DNA from 3 places in the Nonomuraea sp. NPDC049028 genome. Region 1 is predicted to be linked to each of the others. Evidence: predicted binding sites of a transcription regulator. Region 1 holds the regulator's gene; each other region holds the start of a gene.
The links. The regulator HrcA, encoded in region 1, represses chaperone genes, less so after heat shock. The targets are predictions, from matches to a motif close to TTGGCACTCTCNNNNNGAGAGTGCCAA.

Region 1 (5,730 bases):
GCGGCACCCGCTGGTGGAACGTCAAGCATCCGGCCGCCTACGCGCAGCGCCTGGCCGCGGGCACTTCGCCCGCGCACGCGCGCGAAGTGCTCGCCGACGACGACCGCGAGGCCGAGCGCCTGATGCTGGAGCTCCGGCTGGCCTCCGGCTACCCGGTCGCCGACGTGGCTCCGGGCGCGCGTACGGCCGTCGCGGTGGCGCTGGGCGACGGTCTGCTGGAGCCGGAGCCGTTCAAGGCGGGGCTGCTGGTCCTCACCCTGCGCGGCCGGCTCCTGGCCGATGCCCTGGTGCGGGATCTGCTCGGCTGAGCATTGCCCTGGTACGGGCTCAGCTCAGCCGACTATTGGCCTGGTATGCGGTCTGCTCAGCTGACCATGCGGATGGCGATCGGGTAGCGGTAGTTCTCGCCCTTGTTGGCGGCGATGGCGGCCTGGATGTGGAAGATCAGCGACACGATCCAGATGATGGGGAACAGGATGATCCCGATCAGGACGACCGTCAGCAGGCCCGCGACGACGTAGCCGATGAACATCGTGATCTGGAAGTTCAGCGCCTCGGCCGACTGGTCGCGGACATAGGGTGACTCGTCCCGCTTCATCAGGTAGATGATCAGCGGGCCGATCCAGGAGACGAGCAGGCCGAGCAGGTGGGCCAGCATGGCCATCGTGGTGTCGTCGCTGCCCGGCCGCGGACCGTAGACGCCGGGGACGTGCGGCGGACGCTGCTGCGGGGCCGCGTAGCCGTAGCCGGGCTGCTCGTAGCCGGGCGGCGGCGTGGGCGGCTGCCCGTAACCGTAACCGGGCGACTGCCCGTAGCCGCCAGAACCAGGCTGCCCGTAGCCGCCGGAACCAGGCTGCCCGTAGCCGCCGGAACCAGGCTGCCCGTAACCGTAACCAGGCTGTGGCCCCGACCCAGGACCGCTCTGAGGCCCGGAACCGTAAGCGGGCTGGCCACCATACCCAGGCGCGGGCCCCGAGCCGGGCTGACCGCCATACTCGGGCGCGGGACCGGACCCTGGCTGGGCGCCGTATCCGGGCGCGGGACCCGACCCAGGCTGGGCTCCGTATCCGGGCGTCGGTCCGGAGCCAGGCTGGGCGCCGTACTCCGGTTGCCGAGGGGTTTCGGGGTTGATGTCCGACTGCGAGATGCGTCGCGTCGCATCATCGTCCGGCGGCGGCTGCGGGGGATCCTGGCTCATGGTGCCTCCGTAACGAAGTCGATCAGTTCCTCGACCCGGCCGAGCAGCTCGGGCTCCAGGTCCGTGAATGCCGAGACGGCGCCGAGGATCCGCCGCCACGCGTCGGCCGGTTCCATCCGCCAGCCCAGGGCGGCGATCACGCCCTCCTTCCACGGCACCCCGCGCGGCACGTCCGGCCAGGCCGGGATCCGCAGCACGGAGGGCTTGACCGCCTGCCAGATGTCCACGTAGGGATGGCCCACGACGAGCACGTGGGGTGAGGTCACCTGAGCGGCGATCCGGCTCTCCTTGGAGCCCGGCACGAGATGGTCGACCAGCACGCCCAGCCTACGCTCCGGCGACGGGCCGAACTCGGCGACGATCGCGGGCAGGTCGTCCACGCCCTCCAGGTACTCGACCACGACGCCCTCCACCCGGAGGTCGTGGCCCCAGATCTTCTCCACGAGGGCGGCGTCGTGCACGCCTTCCACGTAGATGCGGCTCTCCTTTGCCACCCTGGCCCGCAGGCCCTCGACGGCTATCGAGCCGGACGCGCTCCGCCTGGGGCTCGACACCCCCGGTGCGGCCGGCCGTACGAGCGTCACGACCTTGCCGTCCAGCAGGAACGCGGCGGGCGCGAACGGGAACAGGCGGCGCTTGCCGAAGCGGTCCTCCAGCGTGACGGCCTCCTTGTCGCAGGCCACCACGGCGCCGCAGAAGCCGCTCTCGGCGTCCTCCACGACCAGATCGAGTTCGGCGGGCACCTGGGGGATCTTGCCCTTGCCCGGCCGCCGCCAATTTCCCGCTAGAACATCGCCGTCGTACACACGGGGACCGTAGCAAATCACCCGCCCGCCGCAAGGCGCTTGCGATGAGAGCTGCGCCGGGTTACCACCATGATCGTCGTGATGACGGCGGCCAGCACGCCCAGACCCGGGATCACCAGCAGCGCCGCCACACCGCCCACCAGCCCGCCCGCGGCGGCGGCGAAGTCGCGGCCGACGCCGAAGCGCACGTTGGTCGGCTCCTGGGTCGTGCAGGTGAACTGGTAGTCGCCCTTGGCAGGCGCGTTGACCACGAGGATGAGCTGCCACTGCGTGCCGTTGACGGTGACCCGCTCGGTGCCGGACGTCTTGGCGAGCCTGGCCTGGCCGGGACCGCCGTCGATCCGGCACATGTAATGGACCTGGCTCTCACTGGCGAGGTACACCACCGGCTTCTCCGCCGGGTCCAGCGGCACGGTGACGCTCTGGCCCGCCGTGAACGTCTTGGCCGGGGCCACCGCGCCCACCGTGTTCAGGATGCCGCTCACGAACACTCCCACCCCGACCAGCCCGGCGAGCAGCGCCAGGCCCCAGGCGACCGCGATCCACCGCAACCGCGGTCTGATCAACTTCGGGTCAACCTGAGGGCCGAACCGCTGCGGCGTGCCGTAAGGTCCGGGCTGGTACGGCTGCTGCTGCCCGTAGGGGCCGGGCTGGTAGTGCTGCTGGCCGTATTGCGGCGGACCATATTGGGGCGGCGGCGGGCCGTACTGGGGAGGTTGCCCCTGGTACGGACCCTGTCCCGGCGGTGGACCGTAGGAGGGGGGCTGGGAGTCGTCGGTCATATCGGCCAGTGTGCGCCCTATTGGCGGCCACTCGCTAGCTCCGGTGTTATCGCACCTTGTGGGCGGGAGCCGTACACTTGGCACTCGGGAACACAGAGTGCTAGACCTGTCGTTTCCTGAAAGGCAGAGGTAGGAGGTGAGCGCGTGCTCGACGATCGGAAGCTGGCGGTGCTCCGCGCCATTGTCGAAGACTACGTGTCCACCAATGAGCCGGTGGGCTCCAGGGCGCTCGCCGAACGCCACAACCTGAAGGTCTCCCCAGCGACGGTCAGGAACGACATGGCCGCCCTGGAGGAGGAGGGCTACATCACCCAGCCGCACACCAGCGCGGGCCGCGTGCCGACGGACAAGGGCTATCGCCTGTTCGTCGACCGGCTCTCGCAGGTCAAGCCGCTCTCCGGGGCGGAGCGCCGGGCGATCGAGACGTTCCTCGCCGGCGCGGTCGACCTCGACGACGTGGTCACCCGCACGGTGCGGCTGCTCGCGCAGCTCACCCGGCAGGTCGCGGTCGTGCAATACCCGACGCTGACCCGCTCGACGGTCAGGCACGTCGAGCTCGTGCCCCTGCACGACCGGCGGATCATGCTCGTGCTGATCACCAACACGGGCCGCGTCGAGCAGCGGGTGGTCGAGCTGCCCGAAGTGGTGGAGGACACCCGCATCGCGCACCTGCGCGCGGTGCTCAACGCCTCCCTCGACGGCTGCGGCCTGCTCAACGTCCCCGATCAGGTCGCCGACCTGCCGGAGCGGCTGCCCGTCGAAGACCGTCCCGTGGTGGCCACTATCCTGTCGGTGCTCCTCGAGACGCTGGTCGAGCGCCATGATGAGAAGATCGTGTTCGCCGGTGCGGCCAACCTCGCCGGGGCCGACTTCTCGACCGGGCTGCGCGATGTGCTCGAAGCACTGGAGGAGCAGGTCGTGCTCATGCGGCTGCTCGGCGAGACTTCCACAGACACCCCGTCCACGCTCACCGTGCGCATCGGCTCGGAGAACCCGTTCCTCCGTGGCACGTCGATCGTCGCAACCGGGTACGGTTCTGGCGACAACGAACTGGCCCGGCTAGGCGTGCTAGGCCCCACGAGGATGGACTATCCCGTGACGATGGGCGCCGTGCGCGCGGTGGCACGCTACGTCAGCCAAATCCTGGCTGCATCATAAGAGGTCGATAAGTGGCAAACAGCGACTACTACGCCACCCTCGGGGTGCGCCGTGACGCCAGTCAGGAAGAGATCAAGAAGGCCTACCGCAGGCTTGCCCGCGAACTCCATCCCGACGTCAATCCGGACCCCGCGACCCAGGAGCGGTTCAAGGAGATCACGCAGGCCTACGAGGTGCTGTCCGACGCCAACAAGCGTCAGATGTACGACCTGGGCGGCGACCCCTTCGGCGGCGCCGGCGCGGGCCAGGGAGCGGCCGGCTTCGGCGCGGGCTTCCCGTTCAGCGACATCATGGACGCCTTCTTCGGCACGGCCGGGGGCGCGCGCGGGCCCCGTTCGCGGGCCAGGAGAGGTCGCAACGCGACCATCCGCGTCGAGCTCGACCTGCGCGAGACCGCCTTCGGCACCACCCGCGAGCTGGTCGTCGACACGGCCGTGCTCTGTGAGATCTGCCAGGGCGCGGGCGCCGCGTCCGGCACCCACCCCGACACCTGTGACATGTGCAACGGGCGCGGCGAGATCTCCCAGGTCACCCGGTCGTTCCTGGGCCAGGTCATGACCTCCAGGCCGTGCCCCCAGTGCGGCGGCTTCGGGACGATCATCCGCCACCCGTGCCAGGAGTGCTCGGGTGACGGCCGCGTGCGCACCCGCCGTACGATCAAGGTCCGTATCCCCGCGGGCGTCGAGGACGGCACGCACATCCAGCTCGCCGGCGAGGGCGAGGTCGGCCCCGGCGGCGGCCCGCCCGGAGACCTCTTCCTGGAGATCGTCGAGCGCCCGCACGAGATCTTCGAGCGGCGCGGCGACGACCTGCACTGCACGGTCCAGATCCCGATGACGGCCGCCGCGCTCGGCACCAACCTCGCCGTGGAGACGCTCGACGGCTCCGAGGAGGTCGACGTGCGGCCGGGCACGCAGTCGGGCCAGGTCATCACGATGTACGGCAGGGGCGTGCAGCGGCTCAACGAGACGGGCCGCGGCGACCTGCTCATCCACGTCAACGTGGAGACCCCGCTGCGCCTCGACCCGGCGCAGGAGGAGCTGCTGCGCGAGCTGGCCAAGCAGCGTGGCGAGGAGCGGCCGCCCGGGAAGTTCGCCCCCGGGCAGCAGGGGTTCTTCTCGCGGCTGCGGGACGCGTTCAACGGCCGCTGAACAGGACACATTCAACGGCCGGTGACCCGTAAGGGCACCAGGAGTTCGCCCGGGAGGGCCACCCGGGCGGTGATGCCGTGTGGCGGCGACTCGTCCAGCCACACGCGCACACCGAGCCGCTCGGCCAGCCTGCCCACCACGTAGTGGCCGAGGTAGCGGGTGGGGGCGGCGAAGAAGCGCCGTTCGCCACGGAGCCGGGCGTTCGCGGCGGCGCGCTCTCCCTCGGTCATCCCCACGCCCTGGTCGACGATCGCGATATGGCACTCGCCCTCGCGGGTGCTGGCCCGGATCTCCACCTCGGTGTCGGGCGCCGAGCAGGTCAGCGCGTTGTCGACCAGCTCGGTCACCAGGTGCGCGATCTCGGCGACGGCCGTGCCCCTGAGCAGGGCGTCGTCCACTTCGCCCAGCACCGCGCGGCCGGACCCGGCCGCGCTCAGGGCCGAGCGGAGCACGTCGCGTACGGCCACGGGATCGGGCGGGCGGCGCGGGCGGCCGGTGGCGGGCCGGTGGGGCTCCTCGGCCGCGGGCCCCGTCGTGTCCGGGGCCTTTCCGGCGAGTCGGCGCGGTGCCGCGCGGGCGATCCTGGCAGGGACGGTGAGCAGGACGGTCAGCCGGGTCTTCAGCGCGCACGGCCA
Region 2 (5,730 bases), on a different contig from region 1:
TCGGCGAGGGCGAGCATGGTCTCCTCCAGAGCGCCCAGACGCCTGGTGAGGTCGGTGGTGGCGGGCTCGACGATGTCGGTCACCGTCTGGGTGAGCTCGGTGCGGTCGGGGCGGGCCGCGACCAGCTCCGTGAGCACCGCCGCGGCGGCGGCCAGGCGCTCGCCCTGGTGGGTGGTCTGCGAGTCGAGGAGCTCGCCCACCCGCTCGCCGATGCTGAGCGTCGCGGGCAGCTGGCCGATGCGCTGATTGACGGCCTCGATCCGGTCGTCGACGGCTTCGAGGTGCTCACCGGCCTGCTCGGCGCGCTGGGCGAGGCCGGTCAGGTGGGTTTCCACGCCGTTGAGCTGGGTGCCGAGACCGTCGAAGCGGGTGGTCACCCGCTCCTCCACCTCGCCCAGGCGTTCGTCGAGCGTGTCCATGCCGTTGTCGAGCTGGTTGAAGCGGCCCTCGTTGCGGGTGGCGGAGTCGATGAGGTGGCGGTCGGCGGCGGCCAGGCGTTCGTCGAGCCGGATGAAGTGGCCGTCGACGCGGCCGTCGAGCGTGTCGAAGCGGTTGTCGTGGCGGGACAGGTGGCCGTTCACGGTGGTCAGATGTCCGCTTACCGTGCTCAGATGGCCGTTGACCGTGGTCAGGTGCTCGTCGACGCCGCCGAGCCGGCTGTCGAGGGCGCCGTGGACGTCGAGGAGCTTGCCGTCGACGCCGTCGAGGCGCCCGGCCACGCGCTGCTCGCTCTCGTCGAGGCGGCCCGCCAGGCGCTGCTCGGTCTGGTCGAGGCGGCTTGCCGCGCTCTGCTGGGTGTCGTCGAGGAGTTCGGTCAGGGTCTGCCCAGTTTCGTGGAGCCGGGCGGTCAGCGCCTGCTCGGCCTCGTCGAGGCGGTCGGCCAGGCCCTGCTCGGACTCGCCCAGACGGGCGGTGAGGCCCTTTTCGGCCCGGTCGAGGTGCGTGGTCAGGCTCTGCTCGGTCCTGTCCAGGCGGCCGGTGAGCCGCTGGTCCAGGTCGGTCAGTAGGTCCTCGGTCTCGCCCAGGCGTACGGAGAGGCGCTGCTCGGTGCCGTCCACCTGGGCGACGAGCCGGTCCGTGGCCGCGGTGAGCTTGCCGCCGAGCTGGTGGGCGGCGGCGGTGAGCTTGCCGTCGAGCTGCTCGGCGTTGGCGGCCAGCTTGCCGTCGAAGCTGTCGGGCAGCTCCAGCAGCGCGCCTTCGATGCGGTCCGTACGGGCGGTCAGCTCGGCGAGCGACTTGTCGATGCGGCTGAAGCGGCCGGCGGCGGCCTCCATGCCCGTGTTGAGGTGACCCAGCCTGACGCCCAGGTCGCTCATCCGCTTGGTGATGCCCTCCGTGAAGTCGAGGACCGCCTGCAGCTTCTTGAGCACCTCGTCCACGTTGTCGCCGACGGTGCCGACCTCGGCCCAGAGCCCCGGCAACTCCGCCACCGGCGCGACCCGCTGGTGAACCGACTCCACATGCGCGTCAACGGTGCCCACCTGCTCGCCGACGGCGTCGACGTGGTCGCGTACCGCCTCGACATGCTGGGCAAGGCCCTCCGCCCACATCGGCGGTTTGGCCGCGATGTCGTCAAGTCGCCCGCTCACCGTTTCGAGCGTGCCGCTCAGACCCCCCAACTCCCGCTCGCGGACCTCCCTGAGCAGCCACTCCATACCCTCAAGGCGCTGGCGGATCTCGTCGAGGACGGCACCCTGGGTCCGCTGCTCGTAGACGTGGTCCTGAGACGCACGCGCGAGCAGGTCCCGCATCCTTTCGGAGATGGCGGAATCGCCGCCTGCCTGTAGAAGGGTGGTGTGGTTGGCGTGATCCACCGAAAGGCTCCTTCGCTCGCCGACGGTCTGCCGCGCAGCGGTGGGATAGGTCCGGTTTGCAGATGAAACGAGAACGCGGCTAATCGCCAAAGGGGGAGGACTCCCGCGTGCTCACCTTAGCCGCTCGATCAAGGTCCGTCAGGAGCGAAGTAAAAGATCGGGGTTGGCCCGATAATGCCCTAGTTTGCCATTTATGCAGGTGGGGCGGGGTGACAAATCAGGGCGGAAGGCTTATCCATGATGCGGGTAAGTATGATTACCGCAGATTTGTCACCCGAAAGTCGCAGGTCATTTCTGAGTCGTTCGATGTCGACCGCCGAGGCTCGCTTCTTGATGACGACATTTCCGACTTGCCGCTCGCGGAGAGTAGCGCGGAGGCGCTTCAGCGAGAACGGCAGCACTTCTTCCACCGCGTAACGCGCGGCCCATGGGGTGTCGAACGGCTCGTCGCCGGTGATGTAGGCGATCATCGGGTCGGGGAGGCGGCCGCCGACCAGCTCGGCGACCTCCCCGACGAGGTGCGCGCGGATCGCGGCCCCGTCGGGTTCGTACACGAAGCGACCGACGGGGCCGGTCGGCGCCTCGGTCCCGCGGGCGACGAGCGTCTCGCCGCCGGGCAGCAACGTCGCCCGCCGCGTCGGCCCTTCGCCTCGCGTCGGCCCCTCGGCCCGCGTCGCCCCTTCGGCGGGGCCGGTCCAGAGGGCTGCCTCCTTCACCTCGCCCTTGTACGACACCCACTCGGCTTCGGCCTCGCCCGGGATGAACTCGTACGGGATGCCCGGAGCCACCTTCAAGCAGGCCCGCCGAGCCCTGGCGACCAGGTCGAGCACGACCGGCCACGGCGGCGAGTAGGCCATGGGGTCGAACGTCCTGCCGCGGCTGGTCCGGCGGGCGGGGTCGGCGAACAGCCAGTCGTAGTCCTCCGGAGAGACCGTCGCGGCGTCCGCCTGGCGTACGGTGACCCGATCCGCGAGCCCGAGCGCCTCCGCGTTGACCCGGGCGACGGCGACGGTCAGCGGGTCGAGGTCCACGGCGTCCACGACGCAACCGGCGCGGGCCAGCGCGAGGAAGTCGCCGCCGATGCCGCAGCAGACGTCCACGACCCGCGTCCCGCCGGCGGTTCCGGCCAGGCGGCGGGCCCGGTGGGCGCCGACCTCGGCTCGGGTGGCCTGCTCCAGACCGTGCGGAGTGAAGTACATGAGTGCCGCGTCGGCGCCGAACTTGGCCTTGGCGCGCTCGCGCAGCGCCGCCTGGGTGAGCGCGGCCGAAGTGAGGCCGGCGTCGTACGACCTGCGCAGCCTCGTCGCCGCGGCCACCGGATCGGCGCCCACCACCTCGACGGCCTCGGCGAGTGCGCGCTGCCCGCGCGGGGTGAGCAACTCGGTGAAGGCGTCGAGATCCACGTCACCCGACGTTAGCGCCTCCCCGCCGCACTCCAGCCTGCGGCCGTGCGCGTACGGTGGTGGACCGGAACGTCCGCCGTGCGCGTACGGCGGACGGCTGGAACGGCCGCCGTGCGCGGTGGCTGGAACGTCCGCTGTCCGCGGAGGTGCGGGCTCAGGCGTTCGCCCCGCGTCAACAGTGCGTGTCACCCCATTTAGCCCCAACCTTGGGCAAGCTCTTGGGCCTTATCGCTCTGAGCAGACGCGTTCGTGTTGACTGTCAAGCCCCTCTTGCATATGTTTCCTGTTGGCACTCTCCCCTTGAGAGTGCCAACGTGCGACGAGGCAGGTCTGACACCCGCGACGGCAGGCCCCGCTGGTCGCCTCTTCTAGATCATTCAAATCTGAAGGGGAGGTCCGATCGTGACGACCGCCACCAAGGTTCCCGTTAAGCCGCTCGGCGACCGCATCGTGGTTCAGCCGCTTGAGGCCGAGCAGACGACCGCTTCCGGCCTGGTCATTCCTGACACCGCCAAGGAGAAGCCGCAAGAGGGCAAGGTCCTCGCGGTGGGCCCGGGCAACTGGGATGAGGACGGCGACAAGCGTATTCCGCTCGACGTCGCTGAGGGCGACATCGTCCTCTACAGCAAGTACGGCGGCACTGAGGTCAAGTACGGCGGCGAGGAGTACCTCGTGCTCTCCGCCCGCGACGTTCTCGCGATCATCGAGAAGTAAGCCGGATGCGTCGGGCCCCGGGCGCGCGTCTCGTCTGAGCGCGTGCGGCCGGGGCTTTCGACGCTAGGAGAGGACTTTCAGCATGGCGAAGATCCTAGCGTTCGACGAGGACGCACGCCGCGCGCTTGAGCGCGGCGTCAACGCCCTCGCGGACGCCGTGAAGGTAACCCTCGGCCCCCGTGGCCGCAACGTCGTCATCGACAAGAAGTTCGGTGCTCCGACGATCACGAACGACGGCGTGACCATCGCTCGTGAGATCGAGCTGGAGGAGCGCTACGAGAATCTCGGCGCCCAGCTCGCCAAGGAAGTCGCCACCAAGACCAACGACGTCGCCGGTGACGGCACCACCACCGCGACGGTCCTGGCCCAGGCGATGGTCCGCGAGGGCCTGCGCAACGTGGCCGCCGGCGCCTCGCCGCTGTCGCTGAAGCGCGGCATCGACAAGGCCGCCAAGGCGATCAGCGACAAGCTGCTGGCCAGCGCGCGCCCGGTCGAGGACAAGAAGGAGATCGCGAACGTCGCGACCATCTCCGCCCAGGACGCCAAGATCGGCGACCTGATCGCCGAGGCGTTCGACAAGGTGGGCAAGGACGGTGTTCTCACCGTCGAAGAGTCCAACGCCATGGGCATGGAGCTCGAGTTCACCGAGGGCATGCAGTTCGACAAGGGCTACCTGTCGGCGTACATGGTGACCGACCCCGAGCGCATGGAGGCCGTCCTCGAGGACGCCTACATTCTGCTCACCCAGGGCAAGATCTCCTCGATCTCCGACTTCCTGCCGCTGCTCGAGCAGATCGCGCAGACCAAGAAGCCGCTGCTCGTGGTCGCCGAGGACGTCGAGGGCGAAGCCCTGGCCGTCCTGGTCACCAACAAGATCCGTGGCACGTTCACCTCGGTCGCCGTCAAGGCTCCGGGCTTCGGCGACCGCCGCAAGGCCATGCTGCAGGACATCGCCATCCTCACCGGTGGCCAGGTCGTGAGCGAGGAGGTCGGCCTCAAGCTCGAGAACGTCGGCCTTGAGGTGCTCGGCAACGCCCGCCGCATCGTCGTGACGAAGGACAACACGACCATCGTCGACGGCGGCGGCGACCAGCAGGCGATCGAGGACCGGGTCAAGGAGATCAAGATTGCCATCGAGCAGTCCGACTCCGACTGGGACCGCGAGAAGCTGCAGGAGCGCCTTGCGAAGCTGGCCGGCGGTGTGTGCGTGCTGCGCGTCGGCGCCGCCACCGAGGTGGAGCTCAAGGAGAAGAAGCACCGCCTCGAGGACGCGATCTCCGCTACGCGCGCCGCGATCGAGGAGGGCATCGTCTCCGGCGGTGGCTCCGCGCTGATCCACGTCGCCAAGGACCTCGACGACCTGGGCCTGACGGGCGACGAGGCGACCGGTGTCGCCATCGTCCGCCGCTCGCTGGTCGAGCCGACGCGCTGGATCGCCGAGAACGCCGGTCTCGAGGGCTACGTGGTCACCCACAAGGTCTCGGAGCTGTCGGCGGGCCACGGCCTCAACGCCGCCACCGGCGAATACGGCAACCTGCTCGACCAGGGCGTCATCGACCCGGTCAAGGTCACCCGTTCGGCCGTCCAGAACGCCGCGTCGATCGCCGGCATGCTCCTCACCACCGAGGCGCTCGTCGTCGACAAGCCGGAGGAGGAGCCGGCCGCCGCTGGCCAGGGCCACGGTCACGGCCACGGCCACTGAGCCGTTCTTTCACTGAGCCGTTTCTTCCTCACCCGACCCGCGCCTGATTTCCAGGTGCGGGTCGTGTGCTTTCTCCGGCGCGCCCCTGGGCCTCCAA
Region 3 (5,730 bases), on a different contig from region 1:
GCGTCATGTATCAGGTGATACACCACGGCCGTGCCCGGTGATGCGGCGACCGTCTAGCTCGCGGGCCTAGCGTGCGGGTATGGCGAGATTTGTGGTGCAGCTGGCGTTCGACGGCGGTGCCGTCAGGTGCGCTTCCAGAACGGGCGGCGGGGCGTACCCGGCGCGGGCGATCCGGTCGGGGCCGAGGGGGATCCGCTCGTGAGCGCGGTGAGCACCTCGATGACGTGCGCCCGCAGCGCTTCGGCGTCGATGCCCGGTTGCTCCGCCGTCTGCAGCTCGCGGCCCAGGGCGGCCAGCTCCGGATGCCCGCCCAGGAAAGCGGCCAGCGCCGCGAGCCGAGAGCCCAGATCCGCCAAGTAGAGCGGGTCGGGAGCGCCGAACAGCGCCCGGAGCCGGTCGAGCTCGACGACCAGCTGCGTCCTGACGGACTCCAGGCCGGGCCCGCCCGGACGGGGAGCGGCGGGCGGCGCGAACCGCGGCGACGGGCTCATCCGCCCACCGGCCGAGCTGCCGCCGAAACCACCGGCTGAGCCTCCGCCGGGGCTGCGGGGCGCGCCGCCGGGACCCGCTTCCGCCTCCCAGTCGACCCCCCTGGAGCGGCGGGTAGCGTCTGAGGCGCCGGTCTCCTGGGTGCCCATGAGGCCGTGACTCTGGCCGGGGGCGAAGCCCGGGTCGGGGACCGACATGGGGCGGGAGGGCGCGGCCATCACCGCGGCCTGGGCCATGAAGGGCATCATCGGCGGGTTCTGCGGCAGCTCCCAGCCGCTCGGCGGCTCCACGGGCTGGATGACGCGGTGCTCCGGCTCGCCTTCCGCCACCTTTCTGGTGTCGATCGCCACGTAGGCGGTGAAGCGGCACAGCACGCCGTTCTCCAGCGAGACCCGGACGATCTCCGCCTCCAGCTCGTGCTCGCCCATGGCGTACCGGTCCTCCAGCTCGCGCAGGTGCGCGCGGGCCCAGACGGCGCCGATCGCCGGGTTGTCCACCACGGTGCCCGTCACCTGCTGCTCCCACGGGGCGCCCGACGCCAGCCCGCGTACGGTCACCGACGAGCCGTCCCGATAGCGGCCGTGCACGCGCAGCGGGACGCCCGGGAAGATCGAGCCCAGGTGGGTGACCGTGCCCGGCTCCACGTCGAGGCCCTTGAGGGACAGGTCGGTCACGAGAGGCGCGCCGATGCGGCGGTGGATCTGCTCCATGGCGGCGTCCAGGCGGTCCTCCGACTCGACCAGCTCGCAGCGACCCGCGCCCAGACCGGCCAGCCGGCCCAGGAACCCGGCGTTCACCGCCCGGTCGATGCCGACGGTGTGCACCCGCATGGCCGACAGCGCGCCGCCGGTCTGCTCCAGGATCTGGTCCTCGTGGCCCACTTGCCCGTCGGTGACCAGCACCAGAACGCGTTCGCGCCCGTCCTGGTCGTGGAGCAGGGAGATCGCCCGGCGCAGCGGCTCAAGCAGCTCGGTGCCGCCGCGGGCGTCCACGCGCGCGAGATGTTCGACCGCGCGGTAGCGGTTGCGGTCCGAGGCCGTCACGAGCCCCTCGAACGCCTCCTCCACCACCGAGTCGAACGTCAGCACCGCGAACCGGTCCTGCTCCGTCAGCGTGTCGACGATCCGCGCCGCGGCCCGGCGGGCGGCGACCATCTTCCAGCCGCCCATGCTGCCCGACCTGTCCAGCAGCAGTACGAGGTCACGCGGCGTGCGCGGCGACTCCAGCGCCGGGGGCAGCACGGTCAGCGAGAACGCGCCCCGGCCGTCGAGCTGCAGCGCGGTCGAGGCCTCGAACGACAGCCGCAGGATGAAGTCGCGGTCCAGCCGCTCGCCCGGCCGCAGTCGTACCGTATGACCCTCTTCCTCGACCACGTGCAGGCTGGAAGCCAGCTCCCGCAGGTCCAGCCCGGCGGGGTCGATCGTCGCCGTCAGCGACAGGCGTACCGGATCGGGGAAGCCGGGCAGGAGCACCGGCGGGGTGATGCGCGAGGCGTCGGGGACCGCGTCGGTGTCGGGCGCGGTGCCGTCGCCGGCGCCGGGGCCGTCGAGCGGCGTGCCCGGAATGTAGCGGGGGGCGACGACCAGCGGGAAGCGGAACGTGGCCGCGCCGTCCTCGTACGGCAGCGGCTGGCTCAGCGTGAGCCGGACCGTCACCCGCTCGCCCGGCAGCAGGTTGCCCACCGTGATCGTGAACACGTCGGGCCGGTCCTCCTCGGCGATCGCGGCCCGCTTGCCCTCGCGCAGCGCCCGGTCGTAGTCGGCCCTGGCCTGGCCGCGCTCCTTGAGCACGCCGTCGATCACCCGGTCGTCGGCCTCCATCCTGAACCCCGTCACCGCCGCCCTGTCGGGCAGCGGGAAGACGTAGGTGGCCTCCAGCGTGACGTCGTACGGATTGCGGAAGCCCTGCGTCACCTCGACCTCGGCCATCAGGCCGGAGATGTCGGCGGACACGTCGACGCTCTCCAGAGGCAGGTTCCCGCGCGCCGTCCGCAGCGCGCCGAACCCGGCGTCCGGCACCGGCAGGCACCGGGTGGGCTCGAGCGAAGTGATCTTCATGCTAGCTTCCTCTCTTCGAGCAGCGCCAGCAGCGGTGCCGCCGCGGTGAGTACCGCCTGGATGTCGTCTTCAGCCGGGGTACGGCCGGCGCCGTCGAGCACGAGCGTCACTCCGTCAGCCAGCCTGATCCCACGCACCAGCGCCCCGTGCCCCCTGGGCCGGGGGAGGTGTGCGGGTCGGCCCGCACCGTCGGTCGGCGGAGTATCGGCCGGTCGGAGAACGTCGGCGGGCAGGGGCACGTCGGCGATGCCGGTGGACGGGGGAGCGTCGGTGGGCGGGGGATGCGGAAGGGCGGGGCCGGTCGCATCGGCGGGGTGCGCGGCCCAGAACCGGCCGCGCGGGCTCCCGGATCGAGTCGCCGAGCCGTCGGGGAGGGCCGCCGCCTCAGGCGTCTCGCCCTCCGCAAGGCCCGTCTCGCCCTCCGTAAGATCCGCCGCATCCTGAGCCGCCTCGCCCTGGGGCGCCGTCGTCCCAGTCGTCGTGGCGTCCAGAACGGCCCCCGTCGCCGCGACGTCCTCGTCCAGAGTCGACCAGCCGGGGTGGGCCGTCCGCTCCAAGGTCGTGTCCGTGGCGCCGGTCAGGGCGGTCTGGATCTCCGCGATCGACCGCCCGGCCGCCTGCAGCCGCTTGATGGCCACGAGCTGCAGCAGATGCCGCCGGCCGTACTGGGCGATGCGTCCACGCCTGGTCAGCGGTGGGTCGACGAGGCCGATCGTGGTGTACCACCTGATCAACCGCTCGCCGGGCACGTCGCGGACCCGGCCGTTGAGCGGCTGCGCGTGCGGCTGGGCGTGCGCGCGCAACGCGTCGGCGGCGCGCTCCGCCAGCTCACGGATGGTCCAGGTCTCGCTCATACCTTCACAATTACACTGTCACTATTGCAGTGTCAACCAAGAGAAAGCGGGCAAAGGGGACTGGATCGCATAGGGACCCTGATGTCGAACCACGGGGAGGAACACATCATGGCTACGATCACCGGTCCGCTCTCGGGCGACGCGAAGAAGACGGTCGCGACGGCCCTGCAAGGAGCCCTGGTCGATCTCCTCGATCTCTCGCTGCTCGCCAAGCAGATGCACTGGAACCTGACCGGCCCGCACTTCCGGCAGATCCACCTCCAGCTCGACGAGGTCACCGCCCTGGCCCGTGAGCACGCGGACACCATCGCCGAGCGCGCCGTCGCCCTGAGCATCAATCCGGACGGCCGGGCGGCCACCATCGCCAAGTCCACCAAGCTCTCACAGCCGGAGAACGGCTGGATCGAGGACGGCAAGGTCGTGGCGACGATGACCGACATCCTGGAGGCCGTCGGCAAGCGAATGCGCGAGCGCGTCGCCGCGACCGACGAGCCCGACCCGGTCAGCCAGGACCTGCTCATCGCGGTGGCTCAGGACATCGACAAGCAGCACTGGATGTTCCAGGCCCAGCGCTGACGCCGCCACAGCCCGGGGCCCGCGCTCCGGGTCCCTGGCGGCGCACCGCCGCGCTCATCCGGTGGCCAGAGATTTCGCGCAGAATTTGATCTCGCGCCTCCCTGTCATTCATGTCGGCGGGGTCGACTAGCGTGGCACCTAGAGGGAGGCCTCACGATGTCCAGCAAGACTCTCCTCCGCACGGGCCCGCTCTGGCAGGGCGGGATGAGCCCTTACGGCCCGCTGGAGCCGCCAGGTGGCGACGATCTGGCGCTGCCCGGGGGGTTCAGCGGCCGGGTCGTGGCCCGCTCGGGCCAGAAGGTGGCCGGGCTGACGTGGCACGCGGCGCCCGACGGCGGCGCGTGCTTCCCTGACGGCACCGGCTGGATCTACGTGTCCAACTCCGAGCTGCCGCTGCTCGGCGGCGCGTCCGCGCTCCGGTTCCGCGCCGACGGTTCGATCGCCGACGCGTACCGCATCCTGTCCGGGACCGACCGCAACCGGGCGGGCGGCGCGACGCCGTGGCACAGCTGGCTCTCCTGCGAGCTCGGTGACCGCGGCCGGGTGTTCGAGTGCGATCCGTACGGCATGCGAGCCGGGCGCCCCCGCCTGGCCATGGGCCGGTTCAAGCACGAGGCCGCCGCCTGCGACCCCGACCGGCAGGTCGTCTACCTGACGGAGGGGGAGCCCGACGGGTGCTTCTACCGGTTCAGGCCCGGCGACTGGGGCGATCTCACCGAGGGCACCCTGGAGGTGCTCTGCCTCGCCGGTGACTGGAAGCCGGTGCCGTCGCCCGCCGCGGTGCTCAAGGCCACGCGCCACCAGATAGACGACGCCCGCCACTTCGACGGCGGCGAGGGCTGCCACTACGCGGGCGGGGTCTGCTACTTCACCACCGAGGGCGACAGCGGCCTGTGGGCGTACGACGCCGAGACCTCCACGCTCGACCGGATCTGCGACGGCGTACGCGCGATCACCGCCGCCCCCTCGGGCGACCTCTACGTGGCCAGGCAGTCGACGGAGATCGACGTCATCACCCCCGATCGGGCGGTCACGCCGTTCCTCAAGCTTGGTGGCCTCAGCGGGGCCGAGCTCACGGGGCTGGCGTTCGCGCCCGACGGCGGGCGGCTCTACTTCTCGGCCAGACGGGGCCGCGACGACGGCCGCACCTTCGAGGTGGCCGGCCCCTTCCGCGCCTAGCCCGGTTCGCGCACGCCACCTCCGCCGATCGCGGGGAAGCCGATCGCGGGGAAAACGGAAGTACGGGCCTGGCCGAGCCAGCCGGGGACCACCAGGACCGCTCAGGCGGCGAGCGGGCCCGCCACGACGATCACCGCGCCGTAGGTCAGGAGCCGGCGGTAGAAGACGTCCCGGTCCATGCCTCTGACGTTGGCTACGAGCAGGGCGCCCGTGGTCGAGAACGGGCTGACGTCCACGATGGCCGACGACACCGACAGCGCCGCGGTCATCGCGATCGGTCCCAGCGTGCCCTGCGCGAGGAAGGGTACGGCGAGCGGCACCAGCGCGCCCAGGATGCCGACCGTGGAGGCGAAGGCTCTGAGCGGGCGGTGAACTAGAGGTCGCGGCTCCACTCCTGCTCGGTGACCTCGATCCCGTTCTCCGTCTCCTTGTGCTCCGCTTCCAGCTCGAACCCGGCGGCCTGGTAGATGCGCCGCGCGCTGTCCAGGCAGTCGCGGGTCATCAGCGTGATCCGCTTGTAGCCCTCGGCCTTGGCATGGCGCAGGCACTCGCTCACGAGCCGTCCGCCCAGGCCC

Region 2: the regulator HrcA is predicted to act here: its motif matches at 3,504-3,530, upstream of groES (co-chaperone GroES).
Region 3: the regulator HrcA is predicted to act here: its motif matches at 3,410-3,436, upstream of ACGFJ2_RS24815 (DNA starvation/stationary phase protection protein).

The regions. Positions count from the first base shown of each region.
Region 1 covers NZ_JBICTR010000012.1:364,763-370,492, forward strand. The annotation lists gene hemW (radical SAM family heme chaperone HemW) at 1-308, shown strand, start outside; gene ACGFJ2_RS43105 (DUF4870 domain-containing protein) at 365-1,198, opposite strand; gene ACGFJ2_RS43110 (DUF3097 domain-containing protein) at 1,195-2,004, opposite strand; gene ACGFJ2_RS43115 (hypothetical protein) at 2,022-2,786, opposite strand; gene hrcA (heat-inducible transcriptional repressor HrcA) at 2,931-3,944, shown strand; gene dnaJ (molecular chaperone DnaJ) at 3,956-5,095, shown strand; gene ACGFJ2_RS43130 (sensor histidine kinase) at 5,107-5,730, opposite strand, start outside.
Region 2 covers NZ_JBICTR010000011.1:443,684-449,413, reverse strand. The annotation lists gene ACGFJ2_RS41055 (hypothetical protein) at 1-1,814, opposite strand, end outside; gene ACGFJ2_RS41050 (methyltransferase domain-containing protein) at 2,006-3,217, opposite strand; gene groES (co-chaperone GroES) at 3,617-3,931, shown strand; gene groL (chaperonin GroEL) at 4,014-5,633, shown strand.
Region 3 covers NZ_JBICTR010000006.1:305,088-310,817, forward strand. The annotation lists gene ACGFJ2_RS24800 (Crp/Fnr family transcriptional regulator) at 1-7, opposite strand, end outside; gene ACGFJ2_RS24805 (VIT domain-containing protein) at 123-2,546, opposite strand; gene ACGFJ2_RS24810 (helix-turn-helix domain-containing protein) at 2,543-3,400, opposite strand; gene ACGFJ2_RS24815 (DNA starvation/stationary phase protection protein) at 3,509-3,976, shown strand; gene ACGFJ2_RS24820 (alkaline phosphatase PhoX) at 4,133-5,155, shown strand; gene ACGFJ2_RS24825 (hypothetical protein) at 5,257-5,547, opposite strand; gene ACGFJ2_RS24830 (helix-turn-helix domain-containing GNAT family N-acetyltransferase) at 5,529-5,730, opposite strand, start outside.